Regions from separate parts of the Paenibacillus baimaensis genome, predicted to be linked through region 2. Evidence: riboswitches for the same ligand, from Rfam matches in the RefSeq annotation. Region 2 holds a riboswitch; each other region holds the start of a gene.
What was found. Region 2 has a riboswitch for cobalamin ahead of OB236_RS02875 (energy-coupling factor ABC transporter permease). Riboswitches for the same ligand answer to the same signal wherever they lie in the genome.
Positions count from the first base shown of each region.

Region 1: it holds a riboswitch for cobalamin, as region 2 does, so the genes downstream of both, OB236_RS01705 (ABC transporter substrate-binding protein) here and OB236_RS02875 (energy-coupling factor ABC transporter permease) in region 2, are expected to answer to the same signal.
Region 3: it holds a riboswitch for cobalamin, as region 2 does, so the genes downstream of both, OB236_RS29515 (ABC transporter substrate-binding protein) here and OB236_RS02875 (energy-coupling factor ABC transporter permease) in region 2, are expected to answer to the same signal.
Region 4: it holds a riboswitch for cobalamin, as region 2 does, so the genes downstream of both, cobJ (precorrin-3B C(17)-methyltransferase) here and OB236_RS02875 (energy-coupling factor ABC transporter permease) in region 2, are expected to answer to the same signal.

Region 1 is NZ_JAOQIO010000006.1:119,918-127,533, forward strand. It holds gene nikB (nickel ABC transporter permease) at 1-546, opposite strand, end outside; gene OB236_RS01705 (ABC transporter substrate-binding protein) at 548-2,149, opposite strand; cobalamin riboswitch at 2,327-2,522, opposite strand; gene OB236_RS01710 (AraC family transcriptional regulator) at 2,640-5,000, opposite strand; gene OB236_RS01715 (sialidase family protein) at 5,094-6,194, opposite strand; gene OB236_RS01720 (extracellular solute-binding protein) at 6,246-7,616, opposite strand, start outside.
Region 2 is NZ_JAOQIO010000007.1:254,729-262,344, reverse strand. It holds gene OB236_RS02895 (sulfatase family protein) at 1-1,225, shown strand, start outside; gene OB236_RS02890 (sulfatase family protein) at 1,285-2,640, shown strand; gene OB236_RS02885 (MBL fold metallo-hydrolase) at 2,798-3,472, shown strand; gene OB236_RS02880 (hypothetical protein) at 3,643-4,182, opposite strand; cobalamin riboswitch at 4,396-4,585, shown strand; gene OB236_RS02875 (energy-coupling factor ABC transporter permease) at 4,728-5,495, shown strand; gene OB236_RS02870 (energy-coupling factor ABC transporter substrate-binding protein) at 5,492-5,776, shown strand; gene cbiQ (cobalt ECF transporter T component CbiQ) at 5,773-6,573, shown strand; gene OB236_RS02860 (energy-coupling factor ABC transporter ATP-binding protein) at 6,579-7,418, shown strand; gene OB236_RS02855 (MarR family winged helix-turn-helix transcriptional regulator) at 7,557-7,616, shown strand, end outside.
Region 3 is NZ_JAOQIO010000103.1:26,998-34,613, forward strand. It holds gene OB236_RS29500 (prenyltransferase) at 1-103, shown strand, start outside; gene OB236_RS29505 (DUF6081 family protein) at 131-859, shown strand; gene OB236_RS29510 (hypothetical protein) at 1,065-1,595, shown strand; cobalamin riboswitch at 1,599-1,754, shown strand; gene OB236_RS29515 (ABC transporter substrate-binding protein) at 1,910-2,953, shown strand; gene OB236_RS29520 (FecCD family ABC transporter permease) at 2,954-3,988, shown strand; gene OB236_RS29525 (ABC transporter ATP-binding protein) at 4,030-4,860, shown strand; gene cobT (nicotinate-nucleotide--dimethylbenzimidazole phosphoribosyltransferase) at 4,863-5,933, shown strand; gene cobU (bifunctional adenosylcobinamide kinase/adenosylcobinamide-phosphate guanylyltransferase) at 5,951-6,532, shown strand; gene cbiB (adenosylcobinamide-phosphate synthase CbiB) at 6,563-7,549, shown strand; gene cobS (adenosylcobinamide-GDP ribazoletransferase) at 7,522-7,616, shown strand, end outside.
Region 4 is NZ_JAOQIO010000077.1:258,501-266,116, reverse strand. It holds gene cobJ (precorrin-3B C(17)-methyltransferase) at 1-1,832, opposite strand, end outside; cobalamin riboswitch at 2,007-2,221, opposite strand; gene OB236_RS19045 (O-antigen ligase family protein) at 2,472-3,773, shown strand; gene OB236_RS19040 (glycosyltransferase family 4 protein) at 3,770-4,939, shown strand; gene OB236_RS19035 (heparinase II/III-family protein) at 4,978-7,616, shown strand, end outside.

The sequences.
Region 1 (7,616 bases), on a different contig from region 2:
CACAATCGCCGGCATGACCAGATGCTTCCATGTACCGTATCCACTGGTCGGCAGCAGATGGAGCTTTTCCGAAAATAACGTAATCAGCAGGATGGCCATCCAAAAGCCGGGAATCGATACCAGCAGCATGGCAGCGGCACGTCCAGCATGGTCAATCCAGCCGTTTTTCTTTAAGGCCATCAGCATGCCTGCCGGAATCCCTGTACCGACCGCCAACACAACAGCAAGCAGAGCTACAGAAAGTGTGACAGGCAGACGGCGAATAATCTCACCGCTTACCGAATCCTTCGTCATGTAGGAGGTGCCCAGATCGCCTTGTACAGCTCTGTTAAGCCATCGTCCATATTGAACGGGGATCGGGTCGTTCAACCCAAGCTCCTCCCGCTTCACTGCAACCTCCTGCTCGGTAGGCTCTTTAATTCCGCTTAAGCTCAGCGCCTCTACAGCAGGATCGCCGGGAGAGACCAGATTCAGCATAAAAGCAATCAGCGATATACCGATCAGCACAGGAATAGCGGCCGTTATTCGGCGGAACACATATAGCATGCTACTTAGCCCATTCCAATTGCGGCAGAGTAGTGCCATAAATCGTCGCTTGATAGCCTTTAATCTTCTTGTTGTAAGCAATCAGGCTGGCATCATTGAACAGCGGAATTGTTGGCAAGTCCTGTACCGCCAAAGCTTGCAGCTCATTATAAATCTTGGCTCTCTCATCCATGCCAAGCGCATCCTTAGCCTCTTTAAGCAATTGATCCACACGGTCATTTTTGTAGCCCAGACTATAGCTCTTGTTGCTTGAACCTGTACTGCCCAAATAATTGGTGAACAGTGTGAACGGATCTCCGTTGGGAAGTCCTTGTGTGGCCAAAGCCAGATTATATTCGCCCTTACTCTGTGCTTCCTTGAATGCAGCGCCATCCAGAATACGGATGTCCACATCAAGGGAAAGCTCCTTGAATACCGCCTGCAGCAGCTCGGCCTGCGCTTTATAAGGATAACGGTCCAGCCCATAGGTCGGTACGATCAAATCGACCTTTTCACGTTTGCCGCCAAGCGCTTCAGCAGCTAATTTATTGGCTTCCGCCAAATTATAGTCCACTTTAAAATCCTTATAGAAAGGAGACGTTACATTCAGGAAATTAACCGTAGCGGTAGGGTAGCCCAAATAAAGCTCCTTCACCAATTGTTGGCGATCAATCGCCAGCGAAATCGCTTGCCGCAGCTTTGGATTGTCAAAAGGCGGCTTTTTGCCGTTCGGGTGCAGGTAGTGGGAAATCGTCGATTTCGCTACTGAAACCTCAAACTGCTTGTCCTTCAACAGCTCCTTGGCCAAGGCAGGAGGAATTGCACCCAAATCCATAACACCCATAATTTCACCTGATTTTAGAGCCGACAATCTTGTATCCGGGTCGGGAATAACACGGACGCGAATCGTCTTCGTTTTGGCTTTATCGCCATAATATCCATCATAAGCTTCCAGCAGCGCATATTGATCCTTCTCGTGCTTGATCAGCTTGAAAGGTCCTGTCCCTTGCGGCAATCCGTTAAAATCACCTTTTTCGTTAAAATTTTTGGGACTGTAGATCGGACTGGAGAAGTTAACCATCGAATACAACAGGGTTGGCTGCGGCGTCTCGAAGCTCAGCTTAAACGACATGTCGTCAACCTTGGTTACCTCTTTTAAACCGGGGTACGAGCTTTTAATGTCCAGTGTATAAAAGGGTGAGCTTTTGGGACTGGCAAGCTTATAACGGTTAAAATTGGCGATAACTGCATCGGCATTCAGCTTTTCTCCATCATGAAAAGTTACATTAGGGCGAAGCTGGAACGTCCACTCTTTGCCGTCCTCCGACATTTTCCAGGAAGCAGCGAGCTTAGGCGCAGGCTTACCGTCTTCGCCTGCTGTAATCAGCGGTTCCCATACATAGAGAATTGTGCTCGTGTAATAAGCATCCTGTGGACCCGGAGCCAGGTCGCGTGGAGCCGCCAATACGACCTCAGTTGGCTGTACTTGGCTGGGTGCTGCCGGTGGCTGCTCCGCCGTTTGCGGGCTCGGACTGCTGCAGCCCCATAAAGCGATTGCCATGCCGGCGCTTAACAGTCCTATCTTTGCATATTGTCGTGTTTGCTGGTACAACTTGCTTATCATGTTTCTTAAACCTTCTCTCATTTAGTAGTTACCTATTTTCATTACATACAGATACAGATACAGATACAAAAAAGACATCGTTCACCTCTGCCGTACAAAGGTAAACGATGCCCGTGATCGTATAGGCTATTGCTAACGATGGCTGTCTTTAACACCTTCCTATCTTCCGTAGGTTAAGCAGTGTCTGTCGAATAGGCAGGTCTCCTGGCTCCAGATTCATAGTCGACAAGCACCTTCCCGATCTTGCGATCAGTGGCATTTACGCTTTGACTCCTCTGTTACAGTGGCGGGACCGCATCGGTTTTTCACCGAACTTCCCTATTAAGCTCTGAGCGAGATTGCGATACAGAGCACCTATTCACATAATATGTAATTGTTACTATTAAGAATATACACTACTATTCTCTATTAATCAATGGAAGGTGTACAAGTATTTAAGAAACAGCAAATAGGCCAGCTATATACGAAGCCGACCTGACTCTTACCATAATCATGTGGGATCGGAGTTGCTGCCGGCTGGCTCCCCGGTTGTTGACAAAAGCTTGTATTGCTGAGGCGTAATCCCCTCCCTTTTCTTAAACTTACGGATAAAATAAGTCTGATCAGCGTAACCAACCTGCTCTGTCACCTCTTTTACCGTCCAGTTGTTCGTTTGCAATAGTTCCTTCGCCTTTTCCATTCGAAGCTCGTCTACATATTCACTGATGCCAATCCCCATCTGATTCTTGAAATAACGGGACAAATAGGAGGGCGATAGCGAGAACTGCTCTGCGATTTTACTCAGACTGAGCGTACCGTCCATGTAATTATCATGAATGTACGTAGACAGCTTGTCGCGCAGCTCAAAGTTTTTGCTTTCCTTTTTCATAGAAATGTCATCGGCCAGCCGACCGCAAAACCTCACAAAGGCTCGCTCAAACTCATCCAACGTCTCAAATTCAAAGGCACGCAGTGCAACCTTTTCCCTCTCCCCTTCGTGATTAAGCGGCAGGTTGATCTCCTCCAGCTGCTTGACTACCCCATCGAATAAGCGAAAACAGATGCTTTGCACAAAAGAAACCGCAAGATCATACCTGCGAATTTCAATCATCTCGTCATGAATGGCACGGATGGCCCCTTCTTTACTCCCCTGCTTTAGTGCTTTAACAAGCTGTTCCTCAAATTCATGCATAGGCTGAGACAACGAAGTTGGGGAAGGAAGGTCCTGGTATTGAATCACACAATTGTGTCCCTTCATAAACCGGTATTGGGCCGATTCATACGATTGCCTGAAATATTTAGGAATAGCAAGCGCATCCTCAAAAATATCACTGACCCCTACCGTCACCGTAAAAGGAAAGCTCTGCTCGAAAAATTGTCTCGTTTTCTCTGCTACCTCCGTTATCATGTGCAAGGGATCAACCATCTGCTCCATTCCGACCAGCACCACGACACCGTTATTTTCTGTCATATCGATTCCATACCCGTATCCGGCTTCAAGCGAAATCTCTTCCGCTACATTAATAATGCTGTATTTGAGCAGATTTTGAATAATAGTCGTATTCGTTTCCTCGAACCGCCGATAATCATCAATGATGAACAACAGCACGGCAAAATGATCATCTCCCAGCTTCATGCCTGCTGTATCCAATAGCTCTGCGATATCTGCCTTCGATTTCACGTTGCCCTTCAACAGATCGGAGAGCAGCTTCTCCTTAATCATCGCCGACTTCGTCCGCAGCCGTGAACGCAGACCGCTGTTTTCAATGCTCATATCCTCTATCGTTCTGGAGATCCATCCCAGCTCGTCTTTGCCTTGGTAAGAATCACTTGTACCTTTATTACGGAGAGATTCCAGCAGCCGTTTGATCGGCTTATAGTTATGTGTAGCCAGCATGTAGGATAGCACGATACCGAGCAGCAAGGTCGTAAGAATGGTCACATAGAAAATCATTTGTGTATGGCGTACCCGATTGAGAAATTGTTCCGTCGGCATCACGACATAATACGACCACGGCACAACGCTGGAATCGAGTCGGACCGAGGAGTAGCTCCCCTCCGATAAACGAACGGTCTGAACCGAGGCTGAAGGCTGATCTGGAAGGTGGGCCAGAAGCTGTGCCGAATCGAGACTCCCGACGGCTTCACTGGATACGGACACGATAGGCTGACCCTGCTTATCAATCACAACCGCCATGCCCTCGAATTGCTTCAGTGCGCCTCCGACTGTTTTTTTGATCTCTGCCCCATTAATCACATAAATAATAACCTCATACGGCTTCGTGCCGTTATTGGGAACGGGATACAAATAGAGTGTTGCATCCGTATTGTTGGTACCGTTGATAACAATCGATTGAACGGGCATGATGAGTGGACCTTTTAAGTCCGAGACCAGTCTTTCAAATGCACTTTGGTTCAAGCCTTCAAATGGATAAATCTGCTCCAGGAAGGTATCGAGATCATACACACCGCTGGCAGCATACACTTTGTTCGCTTGTGCTTGCGCATAATACACGCCGATATCGAGCAGGAATGAGCTTGTAGAGCCGTACGATCTCAGCTCCTGATTGGCCTGAGCCGCTTCAAAGCCCCCTTGGGTAATCATATAGGGCAGCAGCTTCGTGTTGCGGGATATCTGCACGGACATCCGCTGCAGCTCCACGAGCCGTTGATCGATCTGATCGCGAATTTGCTGCAGGGAAGCCACATTCGATTGCTCGACAACTCCCTGCAGCGTATGGAAAAAACTCGTATTCATATACCCGCCAATACCCACCAGCAGAAGCACGACCAGAAGCATATAGGAGAAAAAATAAGTTTTCATCCGTGAATACAGACGTGGGGAGATAACGGATTTTTTCGTGTCTGCCATAGTCGCGCTCCTCTCGGGGGAATCCTTCTGACTGAAACCTAACCTTGCAATCGGTCTATTGTGCCTGACTGATTTATTCTTATTGTTACCCGATTATGCTTTATTAACGATTGCCTGTAATACGGAGTGCGGTGTCACGCATGCCCCTTGAACAATGTCCTCTTCCGTAAAAGCAGCCATCAAAATCTCTTTGGCCTCTTTGCGTTCCCGATCGTAAATGATATAAATGCGGCCATCCTCGGCCTGAACGCCATCTGGATAAGAGACGTGCGGACGTTCATCCAGCAGCAGACTCCCTGTCCAGGTCAGTCCTTCGTCCTCAGATAACATCGCCGTCAAGTGGCTTCTGCCCTTGAAGCCATAATGGTTCACCAGCAGCAGCCGTCCTGAGAGCAGCCTGCGGATAAAAAATCGCGAGTCGGGACCGCCAAGCGTTGTCGGTTTCCCGGGAGACCACGTCCTGCCACCGTCAACAGATACGCTCTCACCAATCCCGTAGAAAGTGCGTACCAGCATCCACAAGCTGCCGTCCCTGCGCTCGACGACCATGTGCTCGTCGAAGTGGCGATTGGGAATGTCGGCCGAGCCCCACTTGTGAAAGGTTTCTCCTTGATCGTCTGAGCGGTATACATTCGAATACCGTTCCTCCGGCAGATCGTTCACGTCCGATTCGTTGCACGCCCATACTGCAATCGGCAATAGCCAATCACCGCTGCTCAGTACAGTAGGCTTGTTCATCATAATCCCGTCCGCAATGCGACGCGGCTCGGACCAGACGGGATCAGCCTGGGTGGAGTCACTGCAGATGGAAGCCCAGACGCCGCAGCGTCCGTCGAACCAGCCGAAGCTCTGCGCCCAGAACAACCACAAGCGTCCGGATGGATCCTGCCACAGGCAGGGATCATAGGCTCTCGACTGTCCTGGAGGATCAATCACAGATTTCAGATCCGACCAGGTTTGACCTCCGTCCATACTGGTGACAAGCGTTACATAATTATCAGGTCCCTCATCCTCGCCGCCGCTATAAAAGGTAGCCCATAGCCGTCCGTTCGGAGCCATTTCGATTCCCGGAATACCCTGCCATGCCCTGTTTTGAAAAGCTTCATCCCTATTCGACACCGCTTTAACCGGTGAAGAAATCAAGGATACGTCTTTGTCTATCATTGGGTTATCAATCGTTTTGTTATCTATCATTGTATACGATATCCTCCTTCAAGGTATAGATGATGGAAACTAATCAAAATTTTATCGGCTCTTGTATCGATCATAAGCCGCTTTGTTGATTTTCATGTACTCATCCAGCCCCATCTTCTTGATGGTCGTTACGTATTCATCCCACTTTGTAAAAGGAGCCTTGCCCGTAATGAATTGGGTCTGCATTTCAAAAATATAAGTATGGATATCGTTGCCGAGAGCAATCATCCGCTCGTTCTCTTCTTTTGTGTACAGGAATGCCGGCCATATTTCCTTGGGGGCAAATGGCTGCAGATTTTTGGCCGCCTGTATAACCTCGGGTAGTCCTTCTCCTGTATCCCAGGCGAACCTTTCCTCACGTACAATCGGGTGAGTCGTAAAAGGAGCAACCAGATCGCGGGAAATCCCCTGATCCAGCGTGAGACCATTAGGATTATTAACAATATCCTGAACGAAGCGGTATTTGCCGTCCTTCATCTCATACGTTTTACCCTCTACCCCCATCCAGTACAAGACAGCGCCTTCACCATCAATGAAATAATCAGCCCAACGCATGGTTGCTTCCGGGTTTTTATCTTTCTTGGTAATGACAAAAGCACCCTGGTTTTGAAGAACCGATGTCATTCCCGACCACAGCTGATCCCCATATGGCCCCTTTAACGCTTGTGGCAGACCCGCATAATCCGTCCGTTTTTGACCTGCAGGTACCGTATTAATCGATGGAAAGCCACCGATGATCCCTTTATTGATTTTGGCGGTCAGGATTGGAACGGTATTCGTGAAAATCTCCGAATCCAGCAAGCCCTCCGCATACAGCTTGCGCACATACTCCAATACTTCCTTATAATTCGGGTCCGTCGGGAAAAAGCGCAGCTCATTCGTTTTTTCGTTGTAATCCAGATAAGAATTTGATGAACCGCGGTTTTGCAGCCCCCATGCTCCTGTCAGCGTGCGGATAATTCCACCGATATCCGTACCGCCGAGCGGAACCCGCGCCGCATCCTTTGCTTTGAATGCTTTGAGCACCTGATACAGCTCATCCGGGGTCCCAGGCATTTTCAAAGAGCCTTCATCCAGCCACTTCTGATTCAAAAACAGCTTGTTGTTGAGTCTGTGCGTGGGATTGGTCGACATTTTGGGCAGCGCATAAATTTTGCCGTCAGGTGAAGTAATTCCCTTCAGCACCTCGGGGTACTGCTGCGTTATTTTTTTGAAATTGGGCGCATACTTGTCGATCAGATCATTTAACGGCAGGAAGACACCCTGTTGTCCATACGAAATCATATCCTGCGACGTGATGCCACCCCCGTAAAAGGCGTCGGGTATTTCACCGCTCGCGAGCAGCAAATTCTTTTTCTCCTCCAGATTAGCCTGCGGCACCAGCGTCCATTCGATATGAATCCCGGTCCGTTTCTCGGCTTC
Region 2 (7,616 bases):
GCTGCATAACAAGCACAATTACCCCGCAGGCGCTCCCACGTATTATCAGGTGCTTCGTAAAGAAGGCTACCGCGTAGGTGTAGTCGGTAAAACCGATCTACATAAGGCGGATCATTACTACGGCCTGGACGGAGATCTGCCATTGCTGTATCACTTTGGTTTTACGGACCCGCACGAAACGGAGGGCAAAGGAAATGCTTCCAAGTCTGGCGAAGCAGATGCTTCCAGATCCGCTGCTGCCAGTGCCTCCAAGCCGAATGCAGCTGATAAGGGCAAGCTGCGAGAATTTCGAATAGCCGGTCCATACCAGTCGTATTTGCAGCAGCAGGGTCTGCTGGTAACGTTTTTGGAAGAGCGCAGGTCACGTGCGGGTCAACCGGTATGGCATACAGAAGCTACCCGCCTGCCCCCAGAGCATTTCCATGACAGCTATATCGGGTGTCAGGCCTGCAAATTTGTGGAGCAAGTGCCTGATGATGCGCCATGGCATCTGTTCGTCAGCTTCGTCGGTCCGCACAATCCATGGGATGCGCCTGCTGCTTATGTGGATCGATACGCAGACAATGTGTATTCGTCTGACAGTGAAGGCCAAGCTGAGGGCAAGCCATCATGGATTGCCGAACGCGTGCAGCGCCAATCAGGTAATATGACAGAGCACGCGCTGCAAAAGGTCAAGCAGCACTATGCAGGTGCCATCCAGCTTATCGACGATTGCGTCGGGGAGCTGCTGGAGCGGATTGACCAGCGTGGATTCACGGACAATACAATCGTCGTGTTTTGCGCGGATCACGGAGAAATGCTGGGCGATCATGGCATGTTCCTCAAGACGGTGTTCTATGAAGGTGCGCTGCGGGTACCGCTTATTATCGCAGACCCACGGTCCTCACGTCAGGGTGAGGTAAGCGACGCTCTGGTCGAATTAACGGATCTGCATCCGACCTTTCTCGATTGGGCCGAGTTGGATTACAGCAGGAACGCCCTTGATGGCAAATCACTGCTTCCTTTGCTGAACGGGAAGACGGACGAACACAAGTCCTACCAAATCAGTGAGCTGCTGAACGGTCGTATGATTGGCGACAAGAAATATAAATATATTGAAAATTATAACGATCTGCAGGAGCTGTATGATCTGGAAGCCGATCCGGGCGAACGGCGGAATCTTGCTTCCGAGCTTCCCGGGGTTGCCTCCAAATGGTTAAAGAAGCTCAAGCAGGCGTGCAAATAAAAACGCACATGTGTCATAAATAAACGAAGCGAATCCGCTGTAGAGGTGGGGAAGTTTACTTGAAGAAACCGAACGTATTGTGGATATTTGGCGATCAGCTAAGGGCTCAGGCATTGGGCTTGAACAAAGATCCGAATGTACGTACACCAGAGATCGATAGGCTTGCACAGGAGGGTGTTCATTTCAACAGTGCTGTTGCGGGAACACCTTGGTGTACACCTTTTCGTGGTGCGCTGCTGACCGGCATTTATCCCCACAGATCCGGCATCAGGGGAAATCATGATGGGCTGCCGGAAAGTATCCCTACGATTGCACACTCGCTTAAGGCGAACGGGTATCGCACCTGCTGGATTGGCAAATGGCATTTAGCTGGACGAAATCAAGGGAACGCGGAATCCGTGGAGGAACCGTCCAAAGATTCACTTAGAATCATTCCTAATCACCGCCGAGGCGGCTTTGAGGATTGGTTTGCCTATGAAAATAACAACAAGCCTTTTGATTGCTGGGTGCATACGGACCGTGAGGACAGTACCACGGAATCGTTCCGGGTACCAGGCTACGAAACGGATGGACTAACGGATTTATTGATCAACTGGATCGAGAAACGTACACGCACAGACGATGAAAAGCCTTTCTTCGCGGCATTATCCGTCCAGCCCCCGCATTCTCCTTACGAGGCTCCAGCAGAAGACTTGCGAAGGCATCCAGCTAACAGTATCCTGTTTCGTCCAAATGTTCCGGACGTCGGATGGGTGCGTGAGCAGGCGGGACGGGAGCTGTCCGGCTACTATGCGGCTGTCGAGAGACTGGATTGGAACCTGGGTAGAATCCGCGAAGCGCTGGATCGTTTGGGAATTAAGGAGCATACCTACATTGTGTTTTTCAGTGATCACGGGGACATGCACGGTTCGCATGGACAATTCCGCAAAAGCTGTCCTTGGGAGGAAGCGATTCGTATCCCTTTTATTATAGGAGGACCAGATAGACTGCCAGGTGTTTCTGCAGTGACAGATGCACTCATCAACCATGTCGATATCGCTCCGACGACGCTTGGCTTGTGCGGGATACCGACACCTGGAGGGATGGAAGGCTACGATTATTCGGGAATCGTAACGGGACGTGTCCATAGAAAGCAGCAGGAGGCTCCTGACAGCGCCTATTTGAGTCTGGTCGTTCCATCCAATGTGCGCGATGGCATGGATCGGCCCTTCCGGGGGATTGTAACACGTGACAGATGGAAATATGTAGTGCTGGAGCAGCAGCCATGGCTGCTGTTTAACTTGAACGATGACCCTTATGAGCAGGTTAATTTGGCGCATATTCGTCGTTATCATCACATAAGGGAGCCGCTGCATCAGCGTTTACTGCAGTGGGCGGCCCATACGGAGGATGCCTTTCCTTTTCCGACCCTGTAGGGCGATCAGGAGAATGATACACATTTGCCTCCGCATCCGCTCTAGGTTAACATTAAATAATCAGTACTCACGCGGAAGCCATGGGAACAAGGTAGACAGTCGATGGTGCTCCATTGGAGAAGCTGTTCAAATCAATACGATGATGGAGGTGCAGGACATGGCAGCAGGCTCAGGAATTAAAGCTGTACAGTGGTCGATGCAAGCAGGTGAACATACGTTTGCCGTTCATGCTGCATTACTATGGGATGAGAACGATGGCATTCTTGTGGATACAGGAATTCCCGGTCAGCTGGAGGTGATTCGGGCTTCACTTGCTCAGGAAGCGGTTCCCTTTGACAAGCTTACAAAAATCATTATTACTCATCAGGATTTGGATCATATCGGCAGTCTGCCTGAGCTGCTCTCGGCTTCAGAGGGACAGATTGAGGTTTTCGCACATGAATTGACCAAGCCTTACCTATTAGGGGAAGTACCCATCATAAAAAGAGGTGTTCTTGTGCCGCCTTCCAAGGTTGATGTGGCGCTTCAGGATGGTGATGAGCTTCCTTATTGCGGGGGGATTCAAGTGATTTTCACCCCGGGTCATACACCGGATCATATCAGCCTTTATCACAAGCCAAGTAAAACCTTGATATCCGGCGACGCCTTGACCTCACAGGATGGTGTGCTGATGCCGCCTAACAAAGCATTTACACCCGATATGGAGCAGGCACTCAGCTCGGTCGCCAAGCTGCTCGATTATGATATTGAGACCGTCATTACGTATCATGGTGGTGTTTGCACAGAACGGATTCAGGAGCGACTTGCTGCAATTGCAGCGGGCGAGCAATAATAAAATAGAAGAATTGGGATCGGCGGGTAAACCCCGTCGGTCTTTTTGTACTTCCATCACAGCCTTGGATGGGATGCTCAGGACTCAGTTGGGCAGTGAAATCACAAACATCCCATCTGGCTTATCTGAGCAGGACAGGATGTAGGTATTTGTTGGAAAATGGTACTGCTTTAGTTTCTCGATTTCTGGATGATCTCCGTGGCAGGTGGTTCCTTAAGGATTCGGGTTACAGTTAAAGCTTTAAGACGCAGCTGCTCTGCAGCCTCATTAAAGCGGATAAGCCATGTGAACTGCTCCAATCTGCTAATCAGCCAGAGCGGGATGAGCAGACCTGCCAGCGAAGCCAACACAGCTATGGGCAGTGCCCATAGACTGTCAGGATGGGCGAAGTAAGGAATGAACGAAACCGCTAATATGGGAGCGGCATTCCATTTGAACACTTGGATCAACGATATCGTTACAATTGCAGTTGCAAAAAATGAGACGGCCCCGGTATTAATTGTATAAAAGAAGCTTCCGAGCGATACTGCAATGATAGCTCCGATAATGATGCGTACAACATCTTTGAGCTGGCCTATTCGGTGTATGAACAAGAAGCTGAATGCGCCGAGCGTTGGATAAAATACCATCTTTAATGAAGGAAAATGGATAGATGCCCAATAAGCGGTCATAAGATAGCAGCAAATGATAAGCGAACGCAAAAAAAACATGAATTGCTAACTTCCTTTCTCATGAAACGGATTAAACCGATCTCTTGACTTGGCATTTTTAATTTTACAAATGGTTACACTCGATGTCAATCATTTAATGACACGACTACAGATGCTTTTGTACGGTCTGATTGTGTCATGTTTTTATAAATTTATGCTACGGAACAGGAAAATCGTTGTCGATATCGAATATAAGGTACTCAACAGCAAATCAAAAGCATACATGAATTAGGTGCCCATTAGACAATAAGGGGTAACAGGGAATCGGGTGCAACTCCCGAGCGGTCCCGCCACTGTATTCGGGGAGTTTTTTTTCATGCAGGTCACTCGGTAATGTATCGGGGAAGACGGAAGAAAACGAAGATCCGAAAGCCAGGAGACCTACCTAATTTAATCACCCGACAGCCTTCGCGGAAAGGAGTGGTGTACAAACGATGAAACGGCGATCCCGCAGGATCCTGTTTTATATTGTGATGTACCCATGACCAATTCTAAAGGATTGGTTTTTTTGTTTCGCCTATTATGGGAAAGAGAGGATTTAGAGAATGAAAGCAAAAAAGATGTTTCGAGCCTTATTAGTGGTTGTGGCCTTTACCTTGTATTTTGTTGTTAACGAGCCTCAATCTGCCTATGCGATGCACATTATGGAGGGGTTCCTGCCACTGGGCTGGGCTGTGTTCTGGTGGGTTGTGTTTATTCCCTTTTTCATACTCGGATTACGCGCCTTGGTCAAAATCAACAAGGAAACACCGGAGTTGAAAATTATGCTGGGTCTGGCGGGTGCTTTTACTTTCGTGCTGTCAGCTCTTAAGATCCCTTCGGTAACGGGAAGCAGCTCGCATCCAACGGGGACAGGCTTGGGTGCCGTGATGTTCGGACCTCTGCCAATGAGCGTGCTCGGATCTATCGTACTGTTGTTTCAAGCGCTGCTGCTGGCACACGGCGGTTTGACAACACTTGGAGCAAATGCCTTCTCCATGGCGGTTGCAGGACCAATGGTAGGTTATGTCATTTATAAATGGCTGATGAACACAACAGGCAAGCAAAAGCTGGCCATATTCTCGGCAGCTGCATGTGCCGATCTGTCCACTTATGTGGTAACCTCGATTCAATTGGCGTTGGCTTTTCCTGCGGAAAATGGCGGCTTCCTGGCTTCGTTCATCAAGTTCGGCGGTGTGTTTGCGATCACCCAAATTCCTCTGGCTATCAGTGAAGGTCTGCTCACGGTATTGATTTGGAACTGGCTGCAGGCCTACAGCTCTGAGGAGCTGTCCATTCTTCAACGCAAAATGAAAGGAGTTAAGCAGCCATGACAAGTCGTACTAAAAATATACTTATGCTGACAGCTGTAGTGCTGTTGGCGGTTCTTCCGCTGATTCTGGTCAATGGTGAATTTGGCGGAGCGGACGATGCTGCCGAACAGATCATCGCAGAGCTTCATCCTGGCTATAAGCCGTGGTTCTCATCGCTTGTCGAACCTCCTCCCGAAACGGAAAGCATGCTCTTCGCACTTCAGGCGGCAATTGGTGCAGGCTTCATCGGCTATGCGATCGGCTGGTTCAAGGGTAAATCGGTTAAGCCGAATAAACAATGATCAAGCTGATTGATACACTATCCTATAAGAATCGGCTGCGGTCCGTGTCTCCTGCGTGGAAATGCGGTTTTGCGGCCGTTCTGTTCGTAGGCGCATATTTGTCGCATCCCGTTGTACAGCTCTGCCTTGCAGGCTGGATGCTCGTATGGACTGTTTTTTATGCCCGAATCCCTTTTAAATCCTATATCCTGCTGATAGGGCTTCCTTGTTTATTTTATGTGACCAGCCTGCCTGCCATTGTGATCGAGATCGGAACGCAGTCCAGAGATTCGATAGCGGCAGTAAGCACGAATCAAGTGCTTTTTACATTTATGAATTGGACATGTTATATGACGGAAGCAGGCTTGCATCAAGCGGGCTATTTATTTGCAAGAGTCGTTGCTTGTCTTTCCTGTCTTACCTTTGTGATGCTGACAACGCCGATGTCCGAGTTGTTTCAGGTGATGAACAAGCTGAGAATGCCCACATTGGTATTGGAAATTATGCTGATTATGTACCGTTTTCTTTTCCTGCTGTCAGAAACGGCGCAGCACATGTATACAGCCCAAAAAGCGAGAGGCGGTCAGTCCGGGTTCCGCGGCAGGCTGAACGACACGGCGATTTTAATCGTTCGCTTGTTTGGCAAGACTATGCAGAGGTATAGAGCACTGTCCCATGGCCTGATAGCCCGGGGTTTTACGGATGAGATTCGGATGGCTCCTTATATGGCTAAGCCCGTTGCGCCTCGTTACTGGTTGGAAAGCTGGATCGGAGTAAGCCTCTTATTAGGGCTGGAGTGTTGGATTCGATGGAGGTAACAGTAATGAAATCGATCTTAGAAGCAAGAGATGTACATTACAGGTATCCCGGTACGGATACGGAAGCTCTTCAGGGACTGAAGATGAGTATACCCAAGCATAAGAAAACTGCCATTTGCGGCCATAATGGCTCCGGTAAATCAACTTTTTTCCTTCAGGCGATTGGTATACACCGTCCTGTGGTCGGAGAAATGCGGTGGCATGATACTCCGCTATCGTATCGTCCGGAGGCTCTCAAAAAACTTCGCCAGCAGATCGGTCTTGTGTTTCAGGACCCCGAGCAGCAGTTGATTCTGAGCACGCCGTTTGAAGATATATCCTATGGTTTGCGCAACGCCGGGATGGCTGAACAGGAAATCGCGCTGCGAACCCGTCGTATGCTGACGGCTATGGGTCTGGAGCATCTGGCGGACAAGCCGATTCACCATTTGAGCTTGGGCCAGAAGAAACGGGTAGCGCTTGCCGGAGTACTTGTGCTTGAGCCTGAGCTGCTGATGTTGGATGAACCTACAGCGTATCTGGATCGTTTGTCCGAGCAGCAGCTGGTCGAGGAATTGGATCGGATTCATGAGAACGGCATTACGATCGTGATGGCCACACATGATATGAATCTGGCTTATTCATGGGCGGATTGGATTCTGGTTATGGATCATGGACAATGTGTAATGCAAGGCACACCGCATGAGCTATTTCAGCATGAAGAGCGGATTCAGTCACTCAGTCTCGAACTGCCGCTGCTGCTGGAGCTGTGGCAGGCTTTGCCCGAATCCATCCGTAAGGATGTTACCCCTCCACGTACGATTGAGGAATTTAAGCTCCTGATGGCTGTGTCTTCCCAAGGGTGAAATAGCGGATAACAGCAATTTCCAATCCTTAATTAAGTTGTGTGCAATTAAATTTTGAAAGATTGTTAAATTGAGCTATACTATGGAGTATAATAACGATAAATAATAGCTGTGATCTGCGAGAAGGAGTGATTCATAATGTCAGAGAATGAAGAAATGATCAAGCTGGAAAATTTACTTTGTTTTACGATTTATGCA
Region 3 (7,616 bases), on a different contig from region 2:
TTCGGTCGCTTACCTGCCCTTGATGGGAGCTTCACTACGTGTTACAGTCCGCTGTGGGTCGATCATGATTCTGACGCTGCTGGCACATGGGATTTTTCAGTAAATTCAACCAGAGAAAGAGGCGGCTTGGATGAGCAGAGAGCACATATTAGGAGATTTTCATAACATTTTGTCTGGCAAGGATGTCTGGAAAATTGGCGGATTTCCGCTGCAGGACGGTTCCTTCTGGAATTATCGGGAGCCAAACGCTGTAGTTATCGTTCGTAATGGAATTTTATATGTACGAGCACCGCTCAGCCGCAAGCATGATCATGTGCAGTTCCTGGACAATGCGAAGCATATGTATTATTCAGTGGATGCTGTTCAGGTGCCGGAAGCAGGCGAGGTCAGCTTTGAGCTGCAAATCCGTTCGAGAACAACGGGGACAGCGGCCCACGATTTGTATGATGGTTTTGTTTCACTGAATTTGCTGGATTTTACTACAGGCGCAGCGCTTGATTTTTTTGTGGGAAATGATACTTATGCTAGCGTCTATGGAATTCTTCCTTTTCCTGGCGTCGAGGTTCCTGAGTCGGACAAAACCAGATTCTTTTGTATTTTCAAGGAAGAGACGGATTTTCAGCCGCGAGAGTTCAATACGTATCGAATTACGTATCATCGTGGAAATGACGAGGTTATTTTTGCGGTTAATGGTGTCGAAGTTCGGCGAGAACGGCAGGTGCCAATCAAGTTGAATCAATTCACGGTTGCGCTTGGAATTATGACGGAAAAGGATTTGACCCCTGAGGGCAGCGTATCGGTCCATGGCCAGACGGTTATTGCCGAGTGGACGCCAATTAAAGTGACGTATCAGGATTAAAGGCTGCTGCTTTCCTGAAGTTGCCGAAGTATTGTAATGATGTGTTTGTGTATGAGGTTGGATTCGAGATAACCCTTTGAGCCTGAACGGCTTGGAGGGTGTTTGTCATACGCATTAGTTTTTGTGGAATGATGGCTTTTGTGATAAGATGTGAGGTGAGATTTCAGTACGGACGGCTGGTTGGTTGGTCTGGGAGGAGAGACAGATGAAGGCGAAATTTGCATGTTTAGGGTTGATTTTATTGCTGATTTTGACAGGCTGTGGGGGGCCGAAGGCGGATGTGCCGATATTTATGATGTCGAGCAGTGGCATCCCAAGTGAAGTGGGCGATAAGCTGGAGGCTAGTCTGGTAGAAAAGCTTGGACAAGCACCAACGGTTAAAATACAAACAACGCCTATTTTTTCCATGGAAAAGCTGATCGTTGAAATTGCCGCTGGCGATAACGGAATCATTGTCGTACCTAAGGAGCAGTTCAAGGCGCTCGGTCAGCAGGGCGGTTATGTCAGTCTGGATGCGGTAGCCAAAGCCGAGGATTTCCCTGATGGTGTGATGGAGATCCCCGTGGATGGAAAATCCGGAGGCGTCGAGAAGCATCTCTATGGTATACCTCTGGAACAAACGAAGTGGTTGACAGATTTAAAGCTCAATGGTAAAGATCTGATTGCGTTTGTACCGGCTAATGCGAAGAAGCAGGATTTGGTCATGCAGGTTTTAAAAGTAATTGCCCAAAAATAACAACTTAATAAAGTTTGAACAGGTGCCTGTAAGCTGTCGCTTATCGGGTTAAAAGGGAAGCTGGTGCAAATCCGGCGCGGTCCCGCCACTGTAAAGGAGAAATCGTCAATCGGTTACAAACTCTCAAGTCAGGAAACCTGCCTGTTCACTGCAAAGACTGTCCCTTTCGAGGAAAAAGGAGCGTCGCGTTTGAATGATCGCAGGCTCTTCGAGCTTGGTGTAATCGTTTATTTAGCGCATGCCCCTCTTGTTTCTTTGTGAAAAGAAGCGAGAGGTTTTTCTTTTGTTGGGGGAAGCGAGGAAGGAGCTTTAAGATGAAGCTAGGGAATATAAGCAAGATGCAGCGCTACGGTTCGAAGCTGGTTGTGCTGATTGGTATGATTGTGCTGCTGATCATAGCAGGCTGCGGGAACTTAAGCGTATCACCAGGCAAGGGAGAGCTTGTTGAACCACCGAAGACGGGTACTGGCCAGGGTTTGCCTAATGGGGAGACAGCAGCAGCCCCAGCTGCTAAAGCGACAGTCTATCCGCTCAAAGTGAAGGACGCGACAGGGAAGGAATTTATTTTTGACAAAGCGCCTGCCAGACTGGTATCGATTTCTCCAAGTGAGACGGAGACGCTGTTCGCGCTCGGCTTGGGTGAGCAGGTTTATGGAGTATCGGATTTTTGCGATTATCCGGCAGAGGCTTTGAAGAAGCCGAAGATGGGCAGCATCGTCAAGCCTAATGAGGAAGCGCTGCTGGCATCGAATGCGGATCTGATTGTTACAGGCGTGTCGATGAAAATACCAGCCGTGGAGCAGCTGCGTTCGCTGAAATTGAATGTGTTCAAGGTAGATCCGAAAACTGTCGACGATGTGTTGAATAATACGCTGGTGTTCGGTCAAATTTTCAATAAGCAGGAACAGGCGGAGAAGCTGGTTGCCGAGATGAAGGCAGATCGCCAAAAGGTGACGGATGCCGTCAAGAACCTGCAACCGGAGCAGAAAAAACGCGTATTGCTTGAATTCTCACCAGGCTGGACAGTTGGTAAAGGCGAATTCATGGACGAGCTGATTACGTTATCCGGGGGTATCAATATTTATGGAGAAATGGCCGGCTATTCGCAGCTGAATGAAGAAAAGGTGATCGCCGCCAATCCGCAGATTATTTTGTACCCGAGCAATTTGATCGACGACAAATCCAAAAAAACTTTAGATCAAATTATTAAAGAACGCAGCGGCTGGGAAAAAATCGATGCCGTGAAAAACAATCGGATCGTGGGTGTCGACAAAGACTGGATCAGTCGTCCGGGGCCACGGATCACACAAGGTCTTGTTGATATTGCCAAGGGCATATACCCGGAATTGGTGAAATAAATGAAGCAAAAGCTGTTGATTTGGGGAGGGGCAGGCATGCTGCTCCTTCTTCTTGCCATTACGCTATCCTTATCGATTGGGACGGTCCAGCTCCCTCTACTGCAGGTTTGGGGGATCGTGGCTCACCAGCTTCCATGGATAGGCGACCATATATCGGTGAATTGGGAAGCTTCCTCTGAGCAGATCGTTTGGCGGGTACGGTTTCCGAGGGTGGTGCTTGGTGTATTGGTAGGTGCTTCGCTTGGAGTTGCTGGTGCGGCTTTCCAAGGGGTGCTGCGCAACCCACTGGCTGATCCATATACGTTAGGTGTTTCCTCGGGGGCCGCTGTGGGTGCTTCCTTCCTGATCTTATTCGGACTTCAGTTTTCTTTATTGGGCATTTGGACGATACCAGCCGTAGCATTCGGCACAGGCATGGCGTCGCTCTTGACGGTACTGCTGCTAGCCCGTATGGACGGGAAGCTGCAGATCGAAACTGTTATTTTATCCGGTGTTGTGATGCAAGCGTTTTTGGGTGCTTTTGTAGCCTTGATGGTGTCGATGTCGAAGCAGGTTGTCAACGAGATCGTGTTCTGGCTGATGGGCAGCTTGACACTGCGGGGTTGGTCCTATTCTTTGATTTTACTGCCGTATTTGGTGCTTGGTGCTTTGCTGCTGCTGTTGTTTGGACGCGCGATGAATCTACTCTCCCTGGGAGAAGCCCAAGCCGCGCATATGGGGGTTAACGTCGAACGCACCAAGCTGACGGTATTGATCGCAGCTACCTTGGTAACCGCAGCTGCTGTATCTGTATCGGGCGTCGTTGCGTTTGTTGGATTGATTGTCCCCCATTTGCTGCGTCTGTTGGTTGGACCGGATTATCGGCTGCTGCTGCCGCTATCATTGATTGGAGGCGCCCTCTATGTGCTGAGTGCCGATACGCTGGGCAGGATGCTGCTAAGTCCCACGGAAATTCCACTTGGCGTGGTGACCGCATTTCTCGGTGCGCCGTTTTTTGTTTATTTGCTGCGCAAAAGCAGGCGACGAGCGCGATAGAAAAATATGGTGTAGAAGGCCAGTGAGATGGGGTGAATTCAATGCCTGAAATTGGCGAAATGGCGATCATTCAAGTGGATAATGTCAGTAAAGCATATAGAACGCAAACTGTGTTGGAGCAGGTCAGCTTCACCGTAAAGCCTGGAGAATGCTTCGGTATTATCGGCCCGAATGGCAGCGGTAAATCATCGCTGTTAAAGCTGTTATCCGGTATAGACAAGCCAGATACTGGTCGTGTACTGCTGGAAGGCCGAATAGCTCATTCGTATCCTCGAAAGCAGTTGGCGCAATGGATGGCTGTGCTGGAGCAGGACTCGCTGCCTCCGCTTGGTTTCACGGTGCGGGAGATGGTTGCCATGGGCCGCTATCCCTTTCAGAATTGGTTGGGTGATGAATCGGCTGCAGATGTTGAACCACTGATTGAACATATCCTGCAGCGGCTGCAGCTTGAAGTGCTGGCAGATCGTACAGTGGACCGATTAAGTGGAGGGGAACGGCAGCGTGTTGCGCTTGGCAAGCTGATGGCGCAGCAGCCACGTTTGCTGTTGTTGGATGAGCCAACGACTTATCTGGATATTGGCTATCAGCTGCAGATGATGGAGTGGATTCGCGACTGGCAGCAGAAAGAGCCGCTAACTGTTATTGCTGTACTCCATGATTTGAATCTGGCAGCACAATATTGCGACAGGCTGCTGCTCATGGAGGCTGGCAGGATCGTAACCATCGGTCGGCCCAGGGAAGTCATACATAGCGAGCTATTGGAGCCGGTGTACCATACCCGTCCTATTGTGCTGGAGCACCCGGTATATGAGGTTCCACAAATTTTGCTTCATGCAGACAGAAAAAATAGCCGTATAAAAGGGGAAGATTGAGGATGCCTACATCGCTGGAAACGATGATTTCAGCTATTCAACCGATAAATTTGGATGCTGTTCAAGCTGCTTCGGATCATTTGGATCAGTTAACGAAACCGCCGGGAAGTCTCGGCAAGCTTGAGGAGATAGCCAAGCAGCTGGCAGGTATTACAGGGATAACGGTTCCAAAGATCGGTAAAAAGGCAGTCATTGTCATGGCAGCCGACCATGGCGTGTGTGAGGAGGGAATTAGCGCATTTCCATCCGAGGTTACTCAGCAAATGGTACTGAATTTCTGCAGCGGTGGGGCTGCTGTGAATGTATTGGCTCGTCATGCCAATGCCGATGTGGTCTGTGTTGATATCGGAGTGAATGCTCCATTGGAGCATCCTTTGCTGTATTCACGCAAGGTGCGCTTTGGAACTGCCAATATGGCCAAAGGGCCTGCGATGACAGAGCAGGAAGCGCACCAAGCAATCCAGGTCGGTATTCAACTGGTTGAAGAGCTGGCAGCACAGGGATATACGTTGTTTGCAACTGGCGAGATGGGTATCGGTAACACGACTGCAAGCTCTGCAATATTAGCTGTATTAACGGAGGAAGAGATTAAGCACACGGTAGGACGCGGGACGGGTATCGACGATGAGCGATTGCAGCATAAGCAAGCTGTTATTGCGCGCGCCATCGAGCTCAATCAGCCGGATAAGGATAATGCTCTGGACGTTCTTGCCAAGCTGGGAGGGCTGGAAATCGCAGGGCTAACCGGGGTAATTCTTGGTGCGGCATTGCATCGTTGTCCGATTGTGATAGATGGTTTTATTTCCTCAGCTGCGGCACTTGTAGCAAGTCGAATTGCGCCGCTAAGCGTTTCTTATATGATTGCTTCCCATCAGTCGCAGGAGAAAGGGCATGAACGCTTGCTGAAAGCCATCGGATTGTCTCCAATGCTGCATATGGATATGAGGCTTGGTGAAGGTACAGGAGCTGTGCTGGCATTCCCGATTATAGAAGCAGCACTCAAGATTATGATGGAAATGGCTACATTCGCAAGTGCTGGTGTTTCACAAACGGATAATCAAACAGACTCTTAACAACTGGAGGGGCTTCCATGCTCGTATTGGTGACAGGTGGCGCGCGCAGCGGCAAAAGCTCTTTTGCCGAGGCCTATACCGCTAAGCTTGGTGACCGGGGACTATACATCGCTACAGCACAAGCTTATGACGATGAAATGAAGGAGAGAATTGGGCTGCACCGTCAGCAGCGAGAAGAAACGGGTTTTGAATGGACGACTTTAGAAGAACCTCTGCTTCTGACAGAAGCCTTGCAGTCATTCAAGAACAAGAATGTAAAAAAGGAAACCGATGAAGCTGTTATTTTGGTTGACTGCCTGACCTTATGGCTAAGTAACTGGCTGTTGAAGGTCGAGCATATGCCAGATATGGAGCAGCTTTTGCGAGCAAAGCTGGATGAATTGGTTGCTGTTTGTCAATCCGTTGCCAGCCAAGGAAAACATTTGATTCTTGTTACGAATGAAGTGGGCTATGGTCTCGTTCCAGAGTACAAGCTGGGTAGGCAATTCCGGGACCTGTCCGGTACGATGAACCGATTGTTGGCCAACGAGGCAGATCAGGTGTTTCTGGTTACGTCCGGGATTCCGGTGGAGCTGACAAGCTTACGCTACAACTTGTAGCATCAAACAGGAGATGGCAGGTGGACATAGGTGTTGTTGTATTCTTGGCAGGAAACGGCGATCATGCTATTGGCTGCCATTATGATTGATTGGTTGATTGGAGATCCACGTTGGCCAACACATCCTGTGATTCGCATAGGACAGTGGATCAGCTGGCTGGAATCGAAGCTGCATCGGGAGAATGCCACGGCTGTATCCAGGCAGGCACAACGGCTGAAGGGGATTGTACTGCTGGTCTCGACGCTTATGTTTACATTTCTCGTGATGTATATGCTGCTGCTTGTGGCACGTTGGATTCATCCATGGCTCGGTTACGCGGTGAATGTCTGGTTCATTTCGACAACGATTGCAATTAAAGGTCTCAAAGATGCGGCTATGCAGGTGTATCGTCCTCTCCAGCTTGATCAGATGGAGGAAGCAAGAAAGTACGTCGGTTATATCGTTGGTAGAAATACCTCTGAGCTGGACGAACCTGAGATTACGAGAGCAACGGTTGAGACTGTAGCGGAAAATATCGTTGATGCTGTTGTTTCCCCGTTGTTTTTTGCCCTACTGGGCGGTGCGCCTTTGGCGATGCTGTATCGTGCCGCAAACACGCTAGATTCGATGGTTGGTTATCGAAACGATAAATATCTGTATTTCGGCTGGGCATCGGCGAGATGGGATGATGTGATGAACTGGCTGCCTGCTCGTGTCACCGGCTGCTTGCTGGTAATGGCCGCAGCTGTCCAAAGAGGCTGCTCCGCTGTTAGGGCAGCCCGATCGATCGTACATTTTGCGAGACTGCATCCAAGTCCCAACAGCGGAATTCCTGAATCGGCAGTGGCGGGTGCACTCGGTATCGAGCTTGGAGGCGTGAACGTCTATCATGGGAGGACAAGTGAGCGGGCTCGGATGGGCTGGCCGCTGCGTGAACGAGGTCGATCCGATATTATTCATACAATCCAATTGTTATATGTAGTTAGTTATTTGATTGCGGGAGGGTTGATATGCGCACTATGCTGGGCTTGGTGGTAAAGGTGCTGGCGGCCTGTGCAGCAGCCTTTCAATTTTTGACTAGACTCCCGGTTCCGATTCAGCTGCA
Region 4 (7,616 bases), on a different contig from region 2:
TTATGGAATCTTTCATTCGGGTGACCTTCGGTTACGTATCGATGCATAATATTTTCAATCGTGGAGACCAAATCCTCCGGCTTGATCCCTTCAGCAACCGGCTGAGCCGGGTGAACATTACGGCCTACGGTTTTACCGCCCAGGAACAAGTCGAACTTCTCCCTGCGGTAGACGATTCCGATGTCCTCGTTGACGGCACCATAGCAGGCCATTCCGCAGCCATTGAAGCCGATTCGCATTTCTTTGGGAACGCCCAGCCCACCGAGCTTCGCCTGCAGTTCCTCTGCATAAGGAATAGACTCACCCTTCTCTCCATTGCAAAAATCGCAAGCCTTTACCTGTGCGACATCGCCAATCGGAGCCAGCAAAAAGCCTTCCATCCTAAGCTTATCCGTAATCTCTGCCGGATTGTCTGTAGGCACACGCAAGATCAGTTGATGATGTGGTGTATATTCCATCGATCCCTTGTCGCCGACAACGGCTGCCAAAGTCAGCATCTGCTTCGCCGTGAACTGCTTGTTGGCCACGCCTGGGCTGACGGCCAGCTCAAAGATCGACTGCTGCCTGAACAAACCTGCGGTGACCGCAGCAGGTGCTGCAGATCGTGCTGGTTCATCTGTTGATGCAGTCACCGCAGATGGAGCCGCCAACGTGTTGGTTACTCCCACTCCATTCCTTCGATCCACAAGCTGCAGAGCCTCCATGGCCAGCAGCAGTGGATCTGAACTGACGTGGCGTTCTGCTACTGCTACAGCACTCGGCTCAACAGCAGTGGACACACCTGCCAGCTTCGGTGTACCTGTTGTTCCCGGGCCTGGCGATGCGGAGCTCGTTAACAGGGTACCTGGCTGGCGGATTGCTGCTGACGTCGACCCAACGTTCGGGATGCGCTCATCCTCCTCGTCATCCCATTCCTCATCGTCTATATCCTCAATCAGGGAGTCTCCTTCTTCTTCGGATTCCCATTCCTCATCATCGTACTCATCATTTGCTTCCTCTGGCAGCTGCTCCAGCGCCCAAGGCTCTGCTTCCTGCCGCAGCCTCTGATGCGGCCGCAGTGGCTGCACGTCGGCACCAAGCGTGTACTTGCGTTGGTAGCCACGAGGCGTAATCATCAATCCGTCATAGACCATTGTCGACGAATTGCCGATAATGACCGTAGTCAACATGCCAATATCGTGATCCAGCATATCCCGCAGATTCGTCAGTACGATATGCTGACGATCCCGATACGCGCTTTTCACAATACCGACTGGTGTTTCCGGTGAACGATACTTCAGCAGAATCCGCTGTGTCTCCACAATTTGCCGAGTACGTCTGCCGCTTCGCGGATTGTACAAGGCGATTACGAAGTCCGCCTGTCCAGCCGCTTCAACACGCCGCTCAATCAGTTCCCAAGGCGTCAAATGGTCGCTAAGACTGATCGTGCAGGAATCATGCATAATCGGAGCGCCCAGCAGTGATGCCGATGAGTTAATCGCCGAAATACCGGGAATAATCTCAACCTCCACGCCGCCCTCCGGGTGCCAACCCTTTTCCATCAGTACTTCGTACACCAGACCCGCCATTCCGTATACACCAGCGTCACCGCTCGAAATGACCGCAACCTTTTTCCCTGCTTCCGCCTGCCGCACCGCCTCTTGAGCACGGCTTACTTCCTCAGTCATACCCGTTCTTACAATTTGCTGATCGCTCAGCAAACCGCTGATTAAGTCTACGTAGGTGTTGTAACCGATGATTACATCGCTCTCCTGGAGCGCTTCACGAGCCCGTTTCGTTATATGTTCAAAGCTGCCGGGTCCAAAACCGACAATCAGCAATTTCCCTGCCACAAGCTGCACATCCTTTCCCTATCCACATCGATAAAATGACAACAAAAAAAGCACTTCCAATGTGTTAGAAATGCTGTTGCATCACATACATACAGGGTATCGACAATAGGCTCTCTGCCCTTTACCTCTGTAAGTAAGCCAGTCTCTAACACTTGCCTAAATCCACGTAGGTTAACAGTGTTGTTTAAACAGGCAGGTTTCCTGACTCAGAACATCGTGCCCGATTCCTTCCCAAAGCACTAATACTGCTTCAGTGGATCCATCTTTCAGGCATTTGCCAATCTCGATTAGCGTTCTCTACAGTGGCGGGTCCGTGCCGGATTTTAACCGGCTTCCCTTTTAAGCGAATGAGATTTCTCAGCACTCGCACCTATTCTATCACGTATACAATTGTCTAGTTTCATCATATCACCCGTAAGGAAGCTTTGTCTAATGATATCATTAATGGATAGTGGCTGAATTTCAACAAATAAATAAAAGCTGGCTATTGACTTGATACAAAACGTATCGTATTATTCATTTATAGATACTTGTTACAAAACGTGTCAAAGATGTGAGTATGAAAATTTTTGAATACTTATTAAGTAGGATATTAAGCAAATTCCACTTTTATACTAATTATGATAGGGCGTGGCAATATTGGTATTACAGCGAACAGGACTGCTGTACGTGATGTTATCGTTGCTTTGTATTGGGATTCTGGCAGCCGGTATTATGACGGATTCCTTGCTCATTATATTGATTGCGATAGCATTAACTTACGGGTTGTTCCTCTCTCTTCGATATCCTTTTATTCCTCTTGTGGCTTACTCGGTGGCAATTCCTTTCGAGGATATTCTTAGGGTGGGGGGGATTTTTAATACTTTGACCAAGGGGTTCGGCCTTCTTTTTGCAGCTGTATATCTGATTACCCATTTCCGCCAAATCAAGTTTAATCTCATACCGGCCGTTTGGTGGGTATGGTTGGTATGGAACATAGCCAGCATCCTCTGGACGCCTGATGCTTTCTTCGCCGCAGTATGGTTCAGCGTTGCAACTTATGTGCAATTGTTCTTTATGTTGGTGTTGATGGTCAATTTACTACATCAAAACCCGAAACGGATCCCCATTCTATTAGCCTTTTACAGTATTGCCACAACAATTACTTCATTATATAGCATCGTGAATTTCATGCAAGGCGCTGATCTGACAGAGGGTACACGTACCGGCGCCTTCGAGGAACAAAGCGTTGCCCATTTTGCCGCCATGATTATTCCCGGCCTGCTGTACCTTATCCACTGTGTATTGCACAGCAAATCAATTTTACTCAGGGTTGGGTTAATTCCGATTGCCCTGATTCAAATCACAGCCGTCATTCTCTCTGGTACGCGCAGCGCCTGGATGGGATTAGCTGCCGCTCTACTGTTTATGCTGCTCGCTAATTTTAACTGGAAAAAGGCAGTCGCCGTCATTCTGGTCAGCGGAATTGTGTTGTTTGGGGTTACTTCCATCCCTGAGCTTGAACATATTATTACAGCCCGTTCTGAGCAGGCAGTAGACAGCGGAGGGTCCGGCAGAACGATGATTTGGGAACACGCTATTGGTGTATTCGCGGACCATCTGATTATCGGCACGGGGTCAGGTACTTATCACAAGTATCAAGAATATCCACCATACGGAGCCCACAACATTTATTTGGGAGCTGCGATTCAGACGGGAATTATTGGTCTGGCCCTCATGCTAGCCTCCCTGTGGCGTACGTTCAGGGCTTCATCCGAAAGCAATTTGAACCTGCTGCTCAAAGGCTTGCTGATTGCCTATATGGTTGAATCGTTTTTTCTAGAAACGACGATTATGAAATATTTCTGGTTTGTCATTGGGTTATCTCTTGGAGCTGGCATATTGAAAATTCCCACCCGTCGATCTCGTGCACTTAAACAAAAGGAGCCGGTTCAAGTATGAAAATTGTCCACTTCACATCTGTCCACCATGTCTATGATACACGTATAACCTTTAAAGAGTGCAGCACGCTGCAAAATTACGGTCACGATGTCAGACTGATCGCCGCACATGATAAAAATGAGCTTATCAATGGCATTCAGGTCATCGGTGTTGGCAAAGGTTCTTCAAGACGTCTCACTCGCATGCTGTTTACAACGATAAGGGTGTTTCGGGAATGTTTGAGACAGGATGCGGATATTTATCATTACCATGATCCCGAGCTTATGCCTATTGGACTGCTGCTTAAAATACTTGGAAAACGAGTGATTTATGACGTTCACGAAGATGTTCCGCGAGATATTTTTTCCAAGGGTTGGATTCCCGATTGGCTTAAAAAGCCAGTTTCTCTAAGTGTCGAGGCTATAGAACGGTTTGTGTCCAAACGTATGGATGCCATCATCCCGGCGACTCCTTTTATTGCCGAGCGGTTTCGGACCTACAATCCACATACTTATGAAATTCAAAACTTCCCTCTATTGGATGAACTGATAAGTCACGAGGGCTCCAAGATCAAGGAACATAATAATATTGCTTATATCGGTAGCATCTCCGAGGTCAGAGGCATTAAAGATACAATCGAATGCCTTGAGCAGTTAAATCGGATTATGCCGGTTAACCTACTCCTTGGCGGTAATTTTTCACCTCCTGAACTGCTTGACCAGGTTCGCCAGCTGAGTGGTTGGAAATTCGTCGATTATCGAGGAAGGGTCGACCGAGAGCAATTTCGTGAGATCATGTCACAAAGTAAACTGGGGTTAGTCGTACTGCATCCGGAGCCCAATTTTATTATGTCGCAGCCAAACAAGCTGTTCGAGTATATGTCCGCAGGTGTACCGGTGCTTGCCTCCGACTTTCCTTTGTGGAAACAAATTGTCGAAGGCAACCAGTGCGGTCTATGTATCCCCCCCATGAAGCCCCATTTGATGGCAAATGCGATCCGATATGTGCTGGAGCATCCGGAGGAAGCGCAGCGGATGGGAGAGAATGGACGTCAGGCCGCTGTTACGCATTATAATTGGGAGCCAGAGGGCCACAAGTTGAATGAGCTGTACGAACAGCTGATGAAACCGAAATTTGATAATCGAAATAAAAGAAATCGTAAACAGTTGACTGCAGACAGTGGTTAATTCAAGCATGGATAACGAGCAGTAAGAGGAGTGAGAGAATGCGATTCAATGGGTTTAAGAAAAAATCTATAGTTTGGACGTTTGGTCTTTCATTTATCGTGTCGGCTATAGCGCTGTTTATACCTTTTGAGGATACAACCTCGAGTGCACTCCAGAGCACAGATCCCGTGAAAACAAGAAGCACCTATTACACTCCGAAGAAAGTTCAAGCCGCCAGAAATAATATAGCCAAATACGATTGGGCCAAAACGATACGCAATAATGCAGTGGCTGAAGCGGATCGTTATCTTCGTCGTGGCTCATCCTTACTCTGGGAGTCTATAACACCACAAACGATTCCGCGCAGTTACACGGTCAATCAATATGAAGGCAGCCCTATAACTGGGCAGGAGCTCAATCAATATGGTGCCTACCCGTATGAATTTAACGTGGCTAAGGAGCCATGGAAGCTTACCGATCCATCGAGCGGATACAAATTTCCTACTAATGATTACGGCGCCTATTATAAAAGCGGTTTGAATGCCAATGGCATTTTTGATTCCAATCTTGCGGATCGGAGTCTGCTTGTCAATCAGCTGTATCCCGATAAAGGGAAAACCTGGGGCGTCGATGACGGCTCAGGCTGGATTGATGCAAGCGGTAATAAGTTCACCTTTATTGCCTATTATAACCATTGGGCGATCTGGAGAGATTTTGTTAACAAAGCTCTACTCAGCCTACGTGATGCCTATTTGTATACAGGCGACCCCAAATATGCGAGTGCCGGAATTATCTTGCTGCACCGTATTGCTGATGTATACCCGTCTATGGATGTTTCGGCTTATAAGTGGGACGATGGATTCCGAAACTCGCACGGACTGACAGGTCAAGGAAAAATCCTTGGTTCGGTATGGGAGGCTGCTTTACTGCGCGATATTATTAGCTGCTACGATGCCTTCTTCCCCGCCATGCAGGATAATGATTCCGATTGGGTCCGATTTTTAGAAGAACGCAGGAAGATCTATTATCCCGATGAAGAGCCACTGAATGCAGGGAGTATACGCAAACACATTGAGGATCAAATTCTAAGACAAATTTATCCTGCCGTGAAAAAAGCACAAATTTACGGCAATGTCGGCTTTCATCAGAGCACGTTGGCGATGGCGGCAGTTGTACTCGATGATCCTGCTGTGACTCGGGAATGGATTGATTTTATTTTCCGCACCGGTGGGCTTATGGAGGATAGCAAGGGAGTTCGAGTAACGGGTGGCAACATCAATTACGTGTTGATGTACGACGTGGATAGAGATGGACTGGGCAACGAGGCGAGTCCAGAGTATAACAGCTACTGGCTGGATAATCTCCGACAAGTTGCTGACATTCTGAATGGCTATGACCGTTATCCGGAAATGGATATTTACCAAAATGTGAAGTTTCATAAAATGTTCTCCGCATTTGTTCCCTTTGTGCTTTCGGGTAAATACTCTCCTTCCATTGGGGATTCAGGATCGACAGGAAAACCGGAAATCTGGTTGAATAAAAATACCCTTGTTAAAGGTTTCGAGGTGTATGGCGATCCTCTACTCGCCCAGGCAGCAGTGTTTGCCAACAAAAATTCGATCACAGGCTTGATTAACGACATCTTTATGCTTGACCCCGATACAACTATTAAAAACATTCAGGACGTTATTAAAACTCAAGGCACCTTGCAACTGAACAGCGTGAACCTGTCAGGATACGGATTAGCTATTCTGAGAGACGGTACAACCAGGACAGCAGAGGAAATGAAAAAAACGGATAATCAACGGGATTTGTGGATGTATTATGGCCGTAATTCAACTTCTCATGCCCATAAGGATTCTTTAAATTTGGGTATGCACGCTTTTGGACTCGATCTAATGCCCGATTTGGGTTATGTCTCTTACGCAGATAATAATTGGCTTTCCATGTATTGGGAGCGTAATACGATCAGTCACAATACTGTCACCGTCGATAAAAGCATCCAGTCTGAATCATGGACTGGCAACCCCCTGCATTTTGATAATACAGGGCAAGTGCAGCTCATCGATGTAGAAGCCCCACATGTCTATTCCCAAACAGAGCTGTATCGGCGAACCACGTCTCTCATTCGGGTAGATGATAACAACTCCTATGCCGTCGACTTCTTTCGCGTGCAGGGAGGAAGCAATCATGATTTCAGCTTCCATACCGGAGATGGGGTACTAACCACCCAAGGTCTAAAATTGACAAACCAGCCCGAGGGCACCTACGCAGGAAGTAAGATCCCATATGCCAACGAAGCTTATACGACTAAATCGTCCAGCGGCTTCAATTATTTGACGAACGTGAAGATAGCCAACAATCCATCTCTGATCTCCAGTATGGATTGGAAGCTAACAGATACGTGGAAAGCTCTTCCTGGACCTGCTGATATTCATTTGCGGCTGACAATGCTCGGGAAATTAGATCATATCGCATTAGCCGACGGCAAGCCTCCTCAAAACAAGCCGGGCAATCCAGAATCATTGAGATATGTGATCGCTCACCGTTCCGGTACTGAATTGAGTAGTACATTCACGTCCGTCATTGAACCTTACCGCAAGGAACGGTATATAGAGTCGATAGAAGAAGCTTCTGTTTTTTATCAGGGAAATCTGGTGCCCAATATGGAAGCAAGAGCTGTCAAGGTGACTCTGAA